3 regions of the Sinorhizobium sojae CCBAU 05684 genome follow, and region 2 is predicted to be linked to each of the others. Evidence: predicted binding sites of a transcription regulator. Region 2 holds the regulator's gene; each other region holds the start of a gene.
The links. Region 2 encodes PhoB, which activates phosphate uptake and scavenging genes when phosphate is short. Its sites were predicted from a motif close to TGTCATNNANCTGTCAT; they were not measured.
Positions count from the first base shown of each region.

Region 1: a site for PhoB is predicted at 3,114-3,130, ahead of SJ05684_RS03485 (PhoX family protein). Genes of this name have one in related genera too.
Region 3: a site for PhoB is predicted at 3,220-3,236, ahead of SJ05684_RS08330 (UDP-2,3-diacylglucosamine diphosphatase). Genes of this name have one in related genera too.

Region 1 is NZ_CP023067.1:716,959-721,815, reverse strand. Features, by position in the region: gene SJ05684_RS03495 (HD domain-containing protein) at 1-114, opposite strand, end outside; gene SJ05684_RS03490 (DUF2339 domain-containing protein) at 111-2,909, opposite strand; gene SJ05684_RS03485 (PhoX family protein) at 3,191-4,857, shown strand, end outside.
Region 2 is NZ_CP023067.1:123,105-127,961, forward strand. Features, by position in the region: gene pstA (phosphate ABC transporter permease PstA) at 1-525, shown strand, start outside; gene pstB (phosphate ABC transporter ATP-binding protein PstB) at 570-1,352, shown strand; gene phoU (phosphate signaling complex protein PhoU) at 1,420-2,133, shown strand; gene phoB (phosphate regulon transcriptional regulator PhoB) at 2,196-2,879, shown strand; gene SJ05684_RS00610 (GcrA family cell cycle regulator) at 2,969-3,487, opposite strand; gene SJ05684_RS00615 (aspartate aminotransferase family protein) at 3,905-4,857, shown strand, end outside.
Region 3 is NZ_CP023067.1:1,693,101-1,697,957, forward strand. Features, by position in the region: gene dgcA (N-acetyl-D-Glu racemase DgcA) at 63-1,046, shown strand; gene SJ05684_RS08325 (MFS transporter) at 998-2,218, opposite strand; gene SJ05684_RS08330 (UDP-2,3-diacylglucosamine diphosphatase) at 2,328-3,170, opposite strand; gene SJ05684_RS08335 (NADP-dependent malic enzyme) at 3,380-4,857, shown strand, end outside.

The DNA of each region.
Region 1 (4,857 bases), 590 kb from region 2:
CAGATGTGCGGCATCGTGCGAGCCGTCCTCACCGGAAAAGGCATGCGGCAGAAGCTCATCGGCAAGCTCGTGAAAGGGCGCAAAGGCGGCAGCAAGCGTAGCAGGACGGGTCATGCGCGGTGCGCCCCCTCGCCGGGCGTGCTCACCGCAGCCTCGGAGGCATCATCCAGGCCGCGACTCGATAGTATCCGCTGATAGAAAAGTCCTATGCCGATCAGCACGCCGCCAAGGCCGATGAAGGAGAGTGCCCTGAGGACGCCCTCGAGGTTCGACATATCGATCAGGAAGACCTTCAGCACCGCAATGAAGACGAGCACGGCCGAGGCGATGCGGATGCTCTTTGCGTTGAAGCGCGAGCCGGCCACAAGCAGGAGAACCCCGAGCGCCAACCAGACGACCGAGTAGGTGTAGGTCTCGCCCTGAAGGAAGCCCTTCCAGTCGGCAACGCTCTGGCCCTGCCAGAAACGGCGCACGCTCAGGCTCGCCCAGGCGAAAGCAAGCACCGCGCCACTGATGGCGAGCGCCATCACATAGGGCAAGGGGCGCCTCTCACGCGCATACCAGGCAAGCACGGCATAGCCGAATGCCGGCAGCAGATAGCCGATTAACAAGAGATCGAAGAAGGGAATTCGCCCGAGCAGTTCACCGCTGAAATAGGGGTTCAGGCCCACGAGATGCGCGGCGAGGACCGACAGCATCGAGACAGTTCCAAGCGCCATGCCGCCGTAGCGGAAGACCATGCTCGGCGACCTGCCATCGAGGATCATCAGGATGCCGGAGGCGCCGATGGCGAGCAGCGTATAGATCGACTGCTCGCCCAGCGTCGGAGCGGAACTGTCGAGCACGCCGCCATTCATCGCATGGCGCACCAGGATCGCAAGCGTCAGGAGCACGAAGAGGGACGCCAGCGCCTGCAGGAGGTTCACCACGCGCCTGTCCCGCGCGTTCCGCAGGACATAGGCGCAGGCGACGAGCAGCAGGGCCGGCATGCCGTAACCCGGCAAAAGCGCGTTGAAGACGGGCGTGGTGCCAAGGCTGCCCGGGCCGACGATCGTCGGCTCCCAGGCAATCCGCGCAAGCACGACGACGGCGGAAGCCGCGGTCACCCAGGGCAGGATCGGCCAGGCGCGAAGGCGGGTCGCGAAGCTGTATCCCGCCCCGAGAAGCGCGATGGCAAGCGTCGTGACGAGACCGTCCGTCCAGGCATGGAGACCGATGACGAAAAGGCCGAAGGATCCGAGGACCAGGAGGGCGGCGGCGGTATCGACGCCGTCGCTCGCTTCGACGCGGCGACGATAGAGCCATTCGGCGAGTGCCAGGAGAGAAAGGCCGCCGGGGAAAGCGGCAAGCCCATGCGCCAAGTCGAAGGCAAATGTGCCCGTCATCAGGAAGGACATGCCGACAAGAGCATTCGGCACGCCTGCGGCAAGGCCGGCCCAGAGGATGGCGAACTGCCGCTCCACCAGGAGCCGCCCGGCAAGAACCGCGGCTGCAAGCAACGGGAACAACGCCGCCAGGATCATCGCCGTCAGCATCGCTACGCGGCCCGGGATGACGATCTCCGGTGAGGACGCCGGCGGGTCGAGATAGGCGAGAACGCCGCTGAACGCGGTCAGACTCCAGGTGCCGGCGACCGCGGCGAAGGCGGCAAGCAGCGCCGCGTAAACCGCCGTCCCCCGCAAGGCCCCGACTGCGGCAAGAACCGCCGTCACGATCACGAACTCGGCAACCGGGAAACGCGCGGCTTCGACCGCCGGGCTGACGAAGAGGAGCGCCAGAACCGCGGCGACGACGGCTGCCGAGACAGTGATCGCCGCACGGGGCGGCGCAAACAGCCGCTCCCAGGGGCCCGCGACGCCGACCGCCGGGTCCGTCGTATCGAAAGGCTCGCGGGGCAGGTTGCCGGGCCAGACGAGCCCGATGCCGGCGATCATCACCAGAAGGGCGAATGCGACCGGCGGAGCATCGAAGGGCGCTTCGAGCGTGGTATAGGCAAGCCCCCAAAGGCCAAGACCCGCATTGGCGAGCGTCGGCACGACCGTCCATTGCCTAAAGCGCGAGGCAAGGAGCGTCGCGAGCCACGCGATCGAGAGGAAGCCGAACAGGACCCAGGGCCGAGGCTCGCCGCTCGAGACGAACAGTGGCGTCAGGAGCGATGCGAGTAGCCCAAGCCCGGCAAGTGCCTGTCCATGCAGCAGCGACAGGCCGACCGTTGCAAGCGAGATCAACGCCAACAGCACGAAGGCCGTGGCCGTGCCGATGTATGCGTAGATGCCATGGGCCGCATAGGCGACGCCGAACAGCGTTACGGCACCGGCAGCCGTCAGTACGCCGGGGATCATGGCGTTGCGGAAGCGGTCGGCGATCGCCGGCACCGCCCGTCGCCGGATGACCTCGCCCGTGAAACCAAGCAGGAGGCCGAAGGCGGCGGCAAGCGTCAGGCGAACGGCCGGGCTCAGCAGTCCCGCCTCGATCGAATATTGCACGAGGAAGTAGCCGCCAAGCGCAAGTGCGAGCCCGCCGACCCAGACCGGCCATCGCCCGCCGATCCGGCTTTCGAAGCTCTCACGCGACGCTGCCGCAATCGGCGCGGCCGCAGCTGCAGTCGCATCACTGGTGGTACCGCCCGAGCTCCCGTCGTCCGCCGCGGCGTCGCTGAATATGCGCGCGCCCTCTCGCGCCTGCGACCACGGTCCGGCGGCGAGCGCTTCCTCCGGCTCGGAACCGGCAGGAGCGTCCGACGGATCCTCGGCGACGGACGGCAGACCCGGTGTTTCCTTTTTGGCGAGCCGGGCGATCTCCGCTTTCAGGCTCACGATTTCGGCGTCGAGCCGCTCCGCGGTTCTGCGACCTCCGAGGAAGGCGGCTAGTGCCAGGACAAAGGCTACAACGGAAAGGATTTCGAGCATGGGTTCCCCGACACCACCATGGTTCATGAACGATTGGCACAGGTCGGCGCCATATGCCAGAGGAGTTCATCACGCTTGAACAGTAATCTCTTCCGCAACTTTCGGTTGGCGGGCTGCGCCGCATGGATGACGCCGCAACGCTCGTCGTTTTTGATGATCATGGCCGTCTGAACCCGTGACGTTGCTCCGTCATGTGGTCGCTTCCGTCATATGAATGTAATTTAACGGCGATACGCCCCGTCCTTGGACCTGTTCCGAAAAGCAACGAATGGAGAAAAGCCATGACCGACATCGACAAGAGCAAGCTGTCCTGGGACGAATGGGACGAACTGCAGAATCCGCCTCCGGCTGAAACCGATTTCGACCGAATCGTCGAAGCGGCCGTTTCGCGCCGCGGCTTTCTTGGCGGTGTTCTCGCCTTCGGATCCGCCGCTGCCGCCATGGGCACGCTCGGCAATCTGCTGAACTCCACTTCCGCGCGGGCTCAGGAAGCAGCTTCCCGCTTCCCGTTCAAGCCGGTTCCGATCGCCACCGATAGTACGATTCACGTTCCGGAAGGCTATTCTTGGAGGCCGCTTGCGAAATGGGGCCAGCCGCTGTTTTCGAATGTTCCGGATATCGATCCGGCCAACGGCGTCAGTGTCGAGAACTCCGATAAGGTCTTCGGCGAAAACACCGATGGCATGGAGCTGTTCGCTATCGGTGGCAAGCAGGTCATTGCCGTCAACCACGAATACGTCAACAACAAAGCCAATCTTCCGAAAAATGATAAGGGCATGCCCAAGAGCGCCGACGACGTGAAGATTCTGCAGAACATGCAGGGAGTCACCGTCATGGAAGTCGTCGAAGGTGAGAACGGCTGGGAAATCGTGCTCGACAGCCCGTTCAACCGCCGGATTACCCATCTGACTCCGATGAAGATTTCTGGTCCGGCCGCCGGCTCCGACCTTCTCAAGACCGAAGCTGATCCGAACGGCACCGACTGTCTCGGGACCTTCAACAATTGCGGCGCGGGCAGGACCCCCTGGGGCACCTATCTCACCTGCGAGGAAAATTTCAACGGCTATTTCGGTTCCACCGACCCGACCTTCGCCATGCCCGACGACTACAAGCGCTACGGCATCTCAGCGGAAACCCGCTATGGCTATGAGGCCTTCGATCCCCGTTTCGACGTCTCCAAGAATCCGAACGAACCGCGCCGCGCCGGCTACATCGTCGAAATCGATCCATCGGACGCTTCGTCGACCCCGATCAAGCGCACCGCTCTCGGCCGTATCAAGCATGAAAACGCCGCTGTCGTCATCGCACGCGACGGTCGCGTGGTCGTCTACATGGGCGACGACGAACGTGGCGAATTCCTTTACAAATATGTCTCGAACGGCATCTACGTTCCGGGCGGCGACACCTCCAAGCTGCTCGACGAAGGCACGCTCTATGTCGCCAAGTTCTCCGACGACGGCAATGGCGAATGGCTGGCCCTCACCCTGGAAACTACGGGCATGAAGATGGACGAGATATACGTGTTCACCCGACAGGCCGCCTCAAAGGTCGGCGCCACCACCATGGATCGACCGGAATGGGTCGCCGTCAACCCGGTCGCGATCGAAGCCTATTGCGCGCTCACCAACAACAGCCGCCGCGGCGAAGTGAAAGATGGCAAGCTGCGCACCAATGCCGGCGGCGACGAAATGACGGTCGGTGGCCCGAATCCGCGCGAAAAGAACGAATATGGCCAGATCGTCCGCTGGTATCCGGACAACGAGGACCATGCCGGCGGCAATTTCAAATGGGACCTGTTCGTCATGGCCGGCAATCCGGACGTCCACAAGGGCGGCGCCTATGCCGGTTCGTCCAACATCAACTCCGGCAACATGTTCAACTCGCCGGACGGCATGATGTTCGACACCACCGGCCTCCTTTGGATCCAGACCGACGGTGAAGACTCCAA
Region 2 (4,857 bases):
CCCTCGATCGTCTTCGGTATCCTCGGTCTGGCGGTGTTCATCAACTTCGTCGGGCTGCCTCAATCGGCTCCGATCGTCGGCGGTCTCGTGCTCACTCTGATGACTCTTCCGACGATCATCATTGCCACGCGCGCTGCGCTGAAGGCAGTGCCGCCCTCGATCCGTGACGCCGCACTCGGCGTCGGTGCATCGAAGATGCAGTCCGTGTTTCACCACGTTCTGCCGCTCGCCATGCCGGGAATCCTGACCGGTACGATCATCGGTCTTGCCCAGGCCCTCGGCGAAACGGCACCGCTGCTGCTGATCGGCATGGTCGCCTTCGTTCGCGAATATCCCGCAGCGCCGCCGGAAGGCTTTTTCGACCCGGCTTCCGCCTTGCCGGTTCAGGTCTATAACTGGACGCAGCGCGGCGACCCTGCCTTCGTGGAGCGTGCTTCGGGTGCAATCATCGTGCTGCTGGTGTTCCTGGTCGCAATGAACTTGATTGCAATCATACTTCGCCGCCGCTTCGAGCGTCGCTGGTAGAAAGGAGCGCTATGATGAACAATATGTCCGCTATGACTACGACGATGAAGACGAAGGCTGCCACCATGAACCCATCGAAGATTTCCGCCCGCGGTGTGCAGGTCTATTATGGCGACAAACACGCCATTAAGGACGTCGACATCGAGATACATCCCCGCTCCGTAACCGCCTTCATCGGCCCGTCCGGTTGCGGCAAGTCGACCTTCCTGCGGTGCATCAATCGGATGAACGACACGATCAGCAGTTGCCGGGTCGAGGGCCATATCGCAATTGACGGCGAAGATATCTACGATCCGAAGGTGGATCCGGTGCAGTTGCGCGCCAAGGTCGGCATGGTCTTCCAGAAGCCGAACCCCTTCCCGAAGTCGATCTACGAAAACGTCGCCTACGGTCCACGCATACACGGCCTGGCCTCCAGGAAGTCGGACCTCGATGACATTGTCGCCTCCGCCCTTCAGAAAGCCGGCCTTTGGAACGAAGTGAAGGATCGCCTGGACGCTCCGGGTACCGGCCTCTCCGGCGGCCAGCAGCAGCGCCTTTGCATTGCTCGCGCCGTCGCCGTCAGCCCGGAAGTCATCCTCATGGATGAACCCTGCTCGGCACTTGATCCGATCGCCACCGCCAAGGTCGAGGAACTGATCCACGAGCTTCGCGAGAACTTCACCATCGTTATTGTAACCCACTCGATGCAGCAGGCGGCACGCGTGTCGCAGCGTACGGCGATGTTCCACCTTGGCAATCTGGTTGAAGTGGACGACACCGATAAGATCTTCACCAATCCGGACGACCAACGCACGCAGGACTACATCATGGGCCGGTTCGGCTAAGCGGAACCGCTCGCATACGCCCGCTAACCTGTTGGAACCGATCGAGCGCGTTCCCGAGGAATAGAAGATGACTCATCCACACATCATGTCCGCCTTCGACGAAGAGTTGAAGTATCTCACGCGCCGTATCTCCGAGATGGGTGGGCTGGCCGAGCAAATGGTGGCCGACTCCGTGCGGGCACTGGTCAATTCCGACTTGGCGCTCGCCCAGAAGGTCATTTCGGACGATGCCATGCTCGACGAGGCCGAACGCCAGATCGGCGAGAAGGCGATCGTCACCATAGCCAAGCGCCAGCCCATGGCCGCGGACCTGCGCGAAATCATGGGCTCCATCCGCATTGCGGCCGACCTGGAGCGCGTCGGCGATCTTGGCAAGAACACGGCGAAGCGCGTGATCGCGGTAGCCGGCTCTGGAATTCCGCGCAAGCTCGCGCGGGGCCTTGAGCATCTGGCCGAACTCGCTCTGGTCCAGCTCAAGGAAGTACTTGACGTCTTTGCTTCCCGCTCGCCGGAGAAGGCAAACAGCATCCGCCAGCGGGACGAAGAGATCGATGCGATCTACACGTCGCTTTTCCGGGAATTGCTCACCTATATGATGGAGGACCCGCGCAACATCACACCTTGCACGCATCTTCTTTTCTGCGCCAAGAACATCGAGCGGATCGGCGACCATGCGACCAATATTGCCGAGACGATCTACTATATGGCGACTGGTGCCCAGCCGCAGGGCGAGCGGCCGAAGGACGATACGACAGCGACAATGGGGTCGGTGACAGACTGAAGCGGAGAAGGAGAGGGGGGCGCCTTTCAACTGATGGATTGAGGCAAGGAGTTGTAGCTTAGATGTTGCCGAAGATAGCTGTTGTTGAAGACGAGGAAGCATTGAGCGTATTGCTGCGCTACAACCTCGAAGCCGAAGGCTTCGAGGTCGATACGATCCTTCGCGGCGACGAGGCTGAAATCCGCCTGCAGGAACGGCTGCCCGACCTCTTGATCCTCGATTGGATGTTGCCAGGCGTCTCCGGCATCGAGCTTTGCCGCAGGCTCCGACAAAGGCCGGAAACGGAGCGTTTGCCGATCATCATGCTGACGGCGCGCGGCGAGGAGAGCGAGCGCGTGCGGGGGCTCGCAACCGGCGCCGACGACTATGTCGTCAAACCATTTTCGACGCCGGAACTGATGGCGCGGGTCAAGGCGATGCTCAGGCGCGCCAAACCGGAGGTCCTGTCGACGGTGCTTCGCTGCGGCGACATCGAACTCGATCGCGAGACGCATCGCGTCCATCGCCGCAGCCGCGAGGTCCGGCTCGGACCGACGGAGTTCCGGCTGCTTGAGTTCCTCATGTCTTCGCCGGGACGGGTGTTCTCCCGCTCACAACTGCTAGACGGCGTCTGGGGCCATGACATCTACGTCGACGAGCGCACGGTCGACGTCCATGTCGGCCGCCTGCGCAAGGCGCTGAACTTTTCAAACATGCCCGACGTGATCAGGACGGTGCGCGGCGCCGGTTATTCGCTCGAAGGGTAGGCTCCAATTCAATGCGAGTTGCCAAGAAAAAAGGGCCCGTGGGGCCCTTTCAGCGTTGCTTCGTGATCGAGATTTTTCGAGATCGAACGTCAGCGGATGCGCCGGCGTTCCGCCGAAGGCTGGTAGGCAAGCCGCGCATGATAGCTGCAATAGGGCGAGGATTCCGGCGAGTCGTTGCCGCAGAAGTGAAACTCCTCCTTCAGCGGATCACCGATCGGCCACTTGCACGTCCGCTCGGTGAGCTGCGTCAGCTCCAAGCGGCGCGACATCGGCACGACGATATTCGCTGCGAGTTCGAATTCCTGTTCGGCCACCAGGTCGACGGCGACCTCTTCTTTGAGGACCGTCGCACCGGAAGGGCGGGCGACAGTGCGGGTGACGGCGCGAGCGGCGTAGTTCGGTGCACGCGGCGCCGAGGTCGTCCGCTTGGGACGCGCGGGCGTGGTGGTCCCTCCCGCCTTTGCGCGGCCCGGCAGGCTCAACCGGTGTACCTTGCCGATGACGGCATTGCGGCTGACGCCGCCCAATTGCGCCGCAATCTGGCTGGCGCTCAGGCCCTCGGACCACAGCTTCTTCAGTTTCTCGACCCGCTCGTCCGTCCAGTTCATATCTGCACTCCCCGTTCTCGGCGTTGGGATGGCAGAATCCATCACCGTCCCCCCAGAAAAAACCTGGAGTTACAACGCGATAACCATTTTGGTGACTAGGTCCGCCGCATGCGTCTAGTAATTAAATCTTAACCTACCGGCAGGGTGACTCCGTGGCAAGAGTCGCTGGAATCGCGCCGAATCGATTTCGCAGTTTTCCCCAACTTGCTGTCTCATAGTTGCATTTTTGCAAGCCCCGTGACGCGAATTTTTCGCACTACGGAATCTGCTCTCCCCGAGCGGCCGCAGGCCTTGGTTTTGTTGACATTGCGCTGCGAAATAGGAATAGTGCCAGCGCCGCCGAAAGGCGGCATTTTGATTTTTTTCAGGCAGACAATCGAACAGTCCGATAGTGATGCCGAGGAAGGAGAAGCCCAAATGGCCGCAACAACGCCGCTCTACGACACCTATTTGCGCGCGCCGTTGCGTTTCGAGCGAGGTGAGGGCGTCTGGCTGGTCGCCGAAGACGGGACGCGCTATCTCGATTTCGCCGCCGGAGTCGCCGTCAACTCGCTCGGCCATGCCCATCCGCATCTCGTCGAGGCGCTGAAGGCCCAGGCGGAGAAACTCTGGCACGTTTCCAATCTCTATGACGTTCCGGGGCAGGAAAGCCTTGCGCGGCGGCTGACGGCGGTCACCTTCGCCGACCGGGTGTTCTTCACCAATTCGGGCGCCGAGGCGCTAGAGTGTGCGATCAAGACGGCGCGCCGCTACCATTTCGCCAAGGGTCATCCGGAGCGGTTCCATATCATCACGTTCGAGGGGGCCTTCCACGGCCGCACCATCGCTACGATCGCCGCCGGCGGTCAGCAGAAATACATCGAAGGCTTCGGACCGAAGGCGCCCGGCTTCTATCAGGTGCCGTTCGGGGACATCGCCGCCGTCAAGAGCGCGATCAACGACGAGACCGCGGCGATCCTGGTCGAGCCTATCCAGGGCGAGGGTGGGGTGCGTCTGGCGTCAAAGGAGTTCCTGCAGGAGCTGCGTGCCCTCTGCGACGAATTCGGCCTCATGTTGATCCTGGATGAAGTGCAGTGCGGTGTGGGCCGCACCGGCAAGCTCTTCGCCTATGAGTGGGCAGGCATCCGGCCCGACATCATGGCCGTCGCCAAGGGGATTGGCGGCGGCTTTCCGCTCGGCGCATGCCTGGCGACGGAGGCGGCCGCCGCAGGCATGTTGGCCGGCACGCACGGCTCGACCTATGGCGGCAATCCGCTGGCGATGGCCGTCGGCAACGCGGTGCTCGACGTGGTCCTTGCCGAGGGCTTCCTCGACAATGTGCGCGACGTCGCACTCGTCTTCCGCCAAGGGCTCGCTTCGCTCAAGGATCG
Region 3 (4,857 bases), 1.6 Mb from region 2:
AAGGCCCGGGAGCGACCTGTAAAATGCCGATTGCGCAGCCACGCCAGCGCCGGAGAACATGAATGCCGATTTCCCTTGCAGCAACCGTCGAACATTTCCCGATCGCCGGCACCTTCACGATTTCACGCGGCTCGAAGACGACCGCCGACGTCGTCACCTGCCGCCTCACCGACGGCGCGCTGGCCGGCTCAGGCGAGTGCGTGCCCTATGGCCGGTATGGCGAAACCATCGAGACGGTGCTGAGCGAGATCGAAGCGGTTCGCCCGCTCGTCGAGCGCGGCATCGCCCGGGAGGAGCTTCAGCAGGCAATGAAGGCGGGTGCCGCCCGCAACGCCGTCGACTGCGCGCTCTGGGACCTGGAGGCGAAGCGAAGCGGTCGCTCCGCCGCTTTGCTGGCGGGGGTTGCCGAACCGAAGCCTTTGACCACAGCCTACACCATTTCCCTGGCCGAGCCGGAGGCAATGATGGCGCAAGCGGCGCGATACGCTCACCGCGCGCTACTCAAGGTAAAGGTCGGAACGGCGGATGACAGGGTCCGCATTCGCGCCGTGCGGCAGGCCGCCCCCTTGAGCCGCATCATCCTCGACGCCAATGAGGGGTGGAGCGAGGACAATCTCGCAATGCATTTCTCGGCCTGCCTCGAAAACGGCATTGCCCTCGTTGAGCAGCCGCTTCCAGCCGGTCGCGACGAAGCGCTGGCCCGGATTACCCGCCCGGTCCCGATCTGCGCCGATGAAAGTGTGCACAGGACGGAGGACCTGCAAGCGCTCGTCGGCCGCTATGACGCCGTCAACATCAAGCTCGACAAGACAGGCGGGCTCACCGAAGCCTTGCGCATGCGCCGCGCCGCCGAGGCGCTCGGCCTCAAGATCATGGTCGGTTGCATGGTCGGCAGTTCGCTGGCCATGGCGCCGGCAGTTCTCCTCGGCCAGGGCGCTGATTTCGTCGATCTCGACGGCCCGCTGCTGCTCGCCCAAGATCGTGATGCGAGCTTACGCTACGAGGCCTCGCTCGTCTTCCCGCCCGAGCCGAGCCTTTGGGGCTGAAGGTACCAGCCGGCAAACGCGAAGCAGGAGCCGGTCAGCGCGACGACCGCCATCGAATAGAAACCGGCGACGCCGAACCAGGCGTAGAAGTAACCTGACAGAAAGGTGAAGATCGCCGTGAACATGCCGGTGTAGAAGAAGTAGAGCCCCTGCGCCGAGGCCTCCTGCTCCTCGCTGACACGCTCCACGAGCTTGTGCTGCATGCCGGTATGCATGATCGCAAAGGTGAAGGCGTGGAAGCATTGGAGAATGAAGTAGCCGGAGAAGCCCAGCTCCATCGGGAAAATCAGCCAGCGCGCCACCGCCAGGAGACAGCCGGAAAAGATCATCGCCCAGACGCTGAAGCGCCGGATGATCCTTCTGGCGAAGAAGAACATGAGCACTTCCGCAGCTACGCCGGCGCTCCAGAGGATGCCGATCTGCGTGCCGCTGTAGCCGATGCTCTGCCAGTAGATGGCCGAAAAGGCATAGAGCATCGCATGGCTGCTGTTGACGAGCGTCACACCGATGAGGAGCAGTTGCAGGTCTGACTGACGCAGCGACTGTGGCGGCGGCTCGGTGATGGCCGTGATCGGTGATGGTCGGCGGGGCCGTCCGATCCGCGGCGCGGCAAGGGCCATCACGATCGTCAGCCCGAAGCCGACCGCCATCGCCGGCAACACCATGGCGCCGCCGATGAGGCCTGTCATCCAGCCGCCAAGCATGGTCGCGCCGATAAAGGCGATCGATCCCCAGACGCGCATATGCGCATAATCGAACCCCCAGCGGCGCACCCCCGACAGCGCGATCGCCTCGACGATCGGCAAATAGGGCGAATAGACCGCCGACTGCAGCGCATAGATCACGAGCACGGGCCAGAAGCTGTGCGCGAAGAAGAGGATGAAAGCGGTCGCAAGCGACAGACAGCCGGACCAGATGAGCACGATCGTGCGCTCTCCGAGCCGGTCAGCGAGCACGCCCGCAAGCGGCGCCGTGATGACGCGGATGAACATCGGCACGGCGAGCACCACGCCGATCTCGAAATCGCTCAGCGAAAGCGTGCTGAGCCAGACCGGAAAATACGGCATGGCGAAGCCGTTGACGATCAACGGAGCGCAAAACAGCAGCGCGAGGCGAAGCGCGAAATGGCGCGGAGGTGGCCCCAGAACCGGGGGCGCAGATGCGGGAATCATGGGAGGACCTGATGGCTGTGTGCCAGCTGTAGCACAACCGCCTCGCGGCGCACCATCCGCTAGTTTTCGCTACAGGCACTTCCGTACGGGGACAGACGCCGGTGCGTAGTCAGGCCGCCTGCTGCGCCGGAACGGACAAGGGCAGATCGACCCCGCTCGCGCTTCCCGTGTTTGCCGCACTGCCGCGCAGCCTGTGCCAGATGATCAGTTCCATCGTACCGTCGTGGTGCTCGGCGATCGCCGTGCAGCTCTCGACCCAGTCGCCGGTATTGATGTAGCGGATGCCGCCGACATCCTCGATCACCGCGTGGTGAATATGGCCGCAGATGACGCCCTGAGCCTGGTGGCGGAGCGCCTCCTCGGCCACGACCTTCTGGAACTCGCCGATGAAATTCACCGCATGCTTGACCTGCAGCTTGGCCCAGGATGAGAACGACCAATAGGGCATGCCGAGCCGGCGGCGGATCGCAGCAAGGCCGATGTTGATGGCGATCGCCATGTCGTAGGCCCAGTCGCCAAGATAGGCGAGCACCCGAGCGTTGCGCACGACTACGTCGAATTCGTCGCCATGCAGCACGAGATAATTCCGCCCGTCGGCACCCCGATGCATATGCCGCTGTGCGACCTCGATGCCACCGAAGTGCATTCCGGGAAAGTCACGCATGAACTCATCGTGGTTGCCGGGAACGTAGATGATACGCGTACCCTTGCGCGCCTTGCGCAGGAGCTTCTGGATGACGTCGTTGCACTGCTGCGGCCAATACCAGTTCCGTTTCAGCCGCCAGCCGTCGACGATATCGCCGACGAGGATGATGGTTTCGGCGTCGTGGTGGCGCAGGAAATCGAGCAGGTATTCCGTCCTGGCTGCTTTCGAGCCGAGGTGAAGGTCGGAAATGAAGAGCGTGCGCAATTTCCGGACGGGATTCGGTTCCGATACCGCTGCCGCTGCCATGCGAGCCTCGTCTTGCTAGAGCCATTTGCCCCGTCAAAACCAGACTCGTGTTTCAGGAAGATGACACGGACCGCTGCTTGCGCCATTCCGGCATGGGCAACCGGTCATTCTTGCCCGACACCGACATGGAAATGACTGAAAGCGAAAAACTATACGTCGCGCGCAAATCGTGCCAAAAGGCCAGCATGCAGGAATCGAGGAAGCAAGGTATGACCACGGGCGACAAAGCGAAATCCCAATCGGTGCCGGAGAGCGGCGATATCGACCAGCAGGCACTCTTCTTTCACCGCTATCCTCGCCCCGGCAAACTCGAGATCCAGCCGACCAAGCCGCTCGGCAATCAGCGTGACCTGGCGCTGGCCTATTCGCCCGGGGTCGCCGCCCCCTGCCTCGCCATTAGGGACAATCCGGAAACCGCCGCCGACTTCACCGCGCGCAGCAATCTCGTCGCCGTCATCTCGAACGGCACAGCCGTACTCGGCCTTGGCAATATCGGCCCCCTCGCCTCCAAGCCGGTCATGGAAGGCAAGGCCGTTCTCTTCAAGAAGTTCGCCGGCATCGACGTCTTCGACATCGAGATCGACGCGCCCACCGTCGAGCGCATGGTCGATGTCGTCTCCGCGCTCGAGCCGACCTTCGGCGGCATCAATCTCGAGGACATCAAGGCACCCGAATGCTTCGAGGTGGAGCGTCGCCTGCGCGAGATGATGGATATCCCCGTCTTCCACGATGACCAGCACGGCACCGCCATCATCGTCGCCGCCGCCGTCCTGAACGGGCTGGAACTTGCCGGCAAGGACATCGCCAAGGCGAAGATCGTCGCCTCCGGCGCGGGCGCTGCCGCGCTTGCATGCCTCAACCTGCTCGTGACGCTTGGCGCGAAACGCGAGAACATCTGGGTCCATGACATCGAAGGTCTTGTCTATAAGGGCCGCGAAGCGCTGATGGACGAGTGGAAGTCCGTCTACGCGCAGGAGAGCGACAATCGCGTGCTTGCCGACAGCATCGGCGGCGCCGACGTCTTCCTCGGCCTTTCGGCCGCCGGCGTGCTCAAGCCCGAGCTGCTGGCGCAAATGGCCGAGAAGCCGCTGATCATGGCGCTCGCCAATCCGACGCCGGAAATCATGCCGGAAGTCGCCCGCGCCGCACGCCCGGACGCGATGATCTGCACCGGCCGTTCCGACTATCCGAACCAGGTCAACAACGTCCTCTGCTTCCCCTATATTTTCCGCGGCGCGCTCGATTGCGGCGCGCGCACCATCAACGAAGAGATGAAATTGGCGGCCGTGCGGGCTATTGCCGGTCTTGCGCGCGAGGAACCGTCCGACGTTGCCGCCCGCGCCTATTCCGGCGAAACGCCGGTATTCGGACCCGATTATCTGATTCCCTCGCCCTTCGATCAGCGGCTGATCCTCAGGATCGCTCCAGCCGTCGCCAGGGCCGCCGCCGAAACCGACGTTGCAACCCGTCCGATCCAGGACTTCGACGCCTATCTCGACAAGCTCAATCGCTTCGTCTTCCGGTCCGGCTTCATCATGAAGCCGGTCTTCGCCGCCGCAAAGAATGCCGTGAAGAACCGTGTCATCTTTGCCGAGGGCGAGGATGAGCGGGTGCTGCGCGCCGCCCAGGTTCTGCTCGAGGAAAGCACCGCCCAGCCGATCCTGATCGGCCGTCCGCAGATCATCGA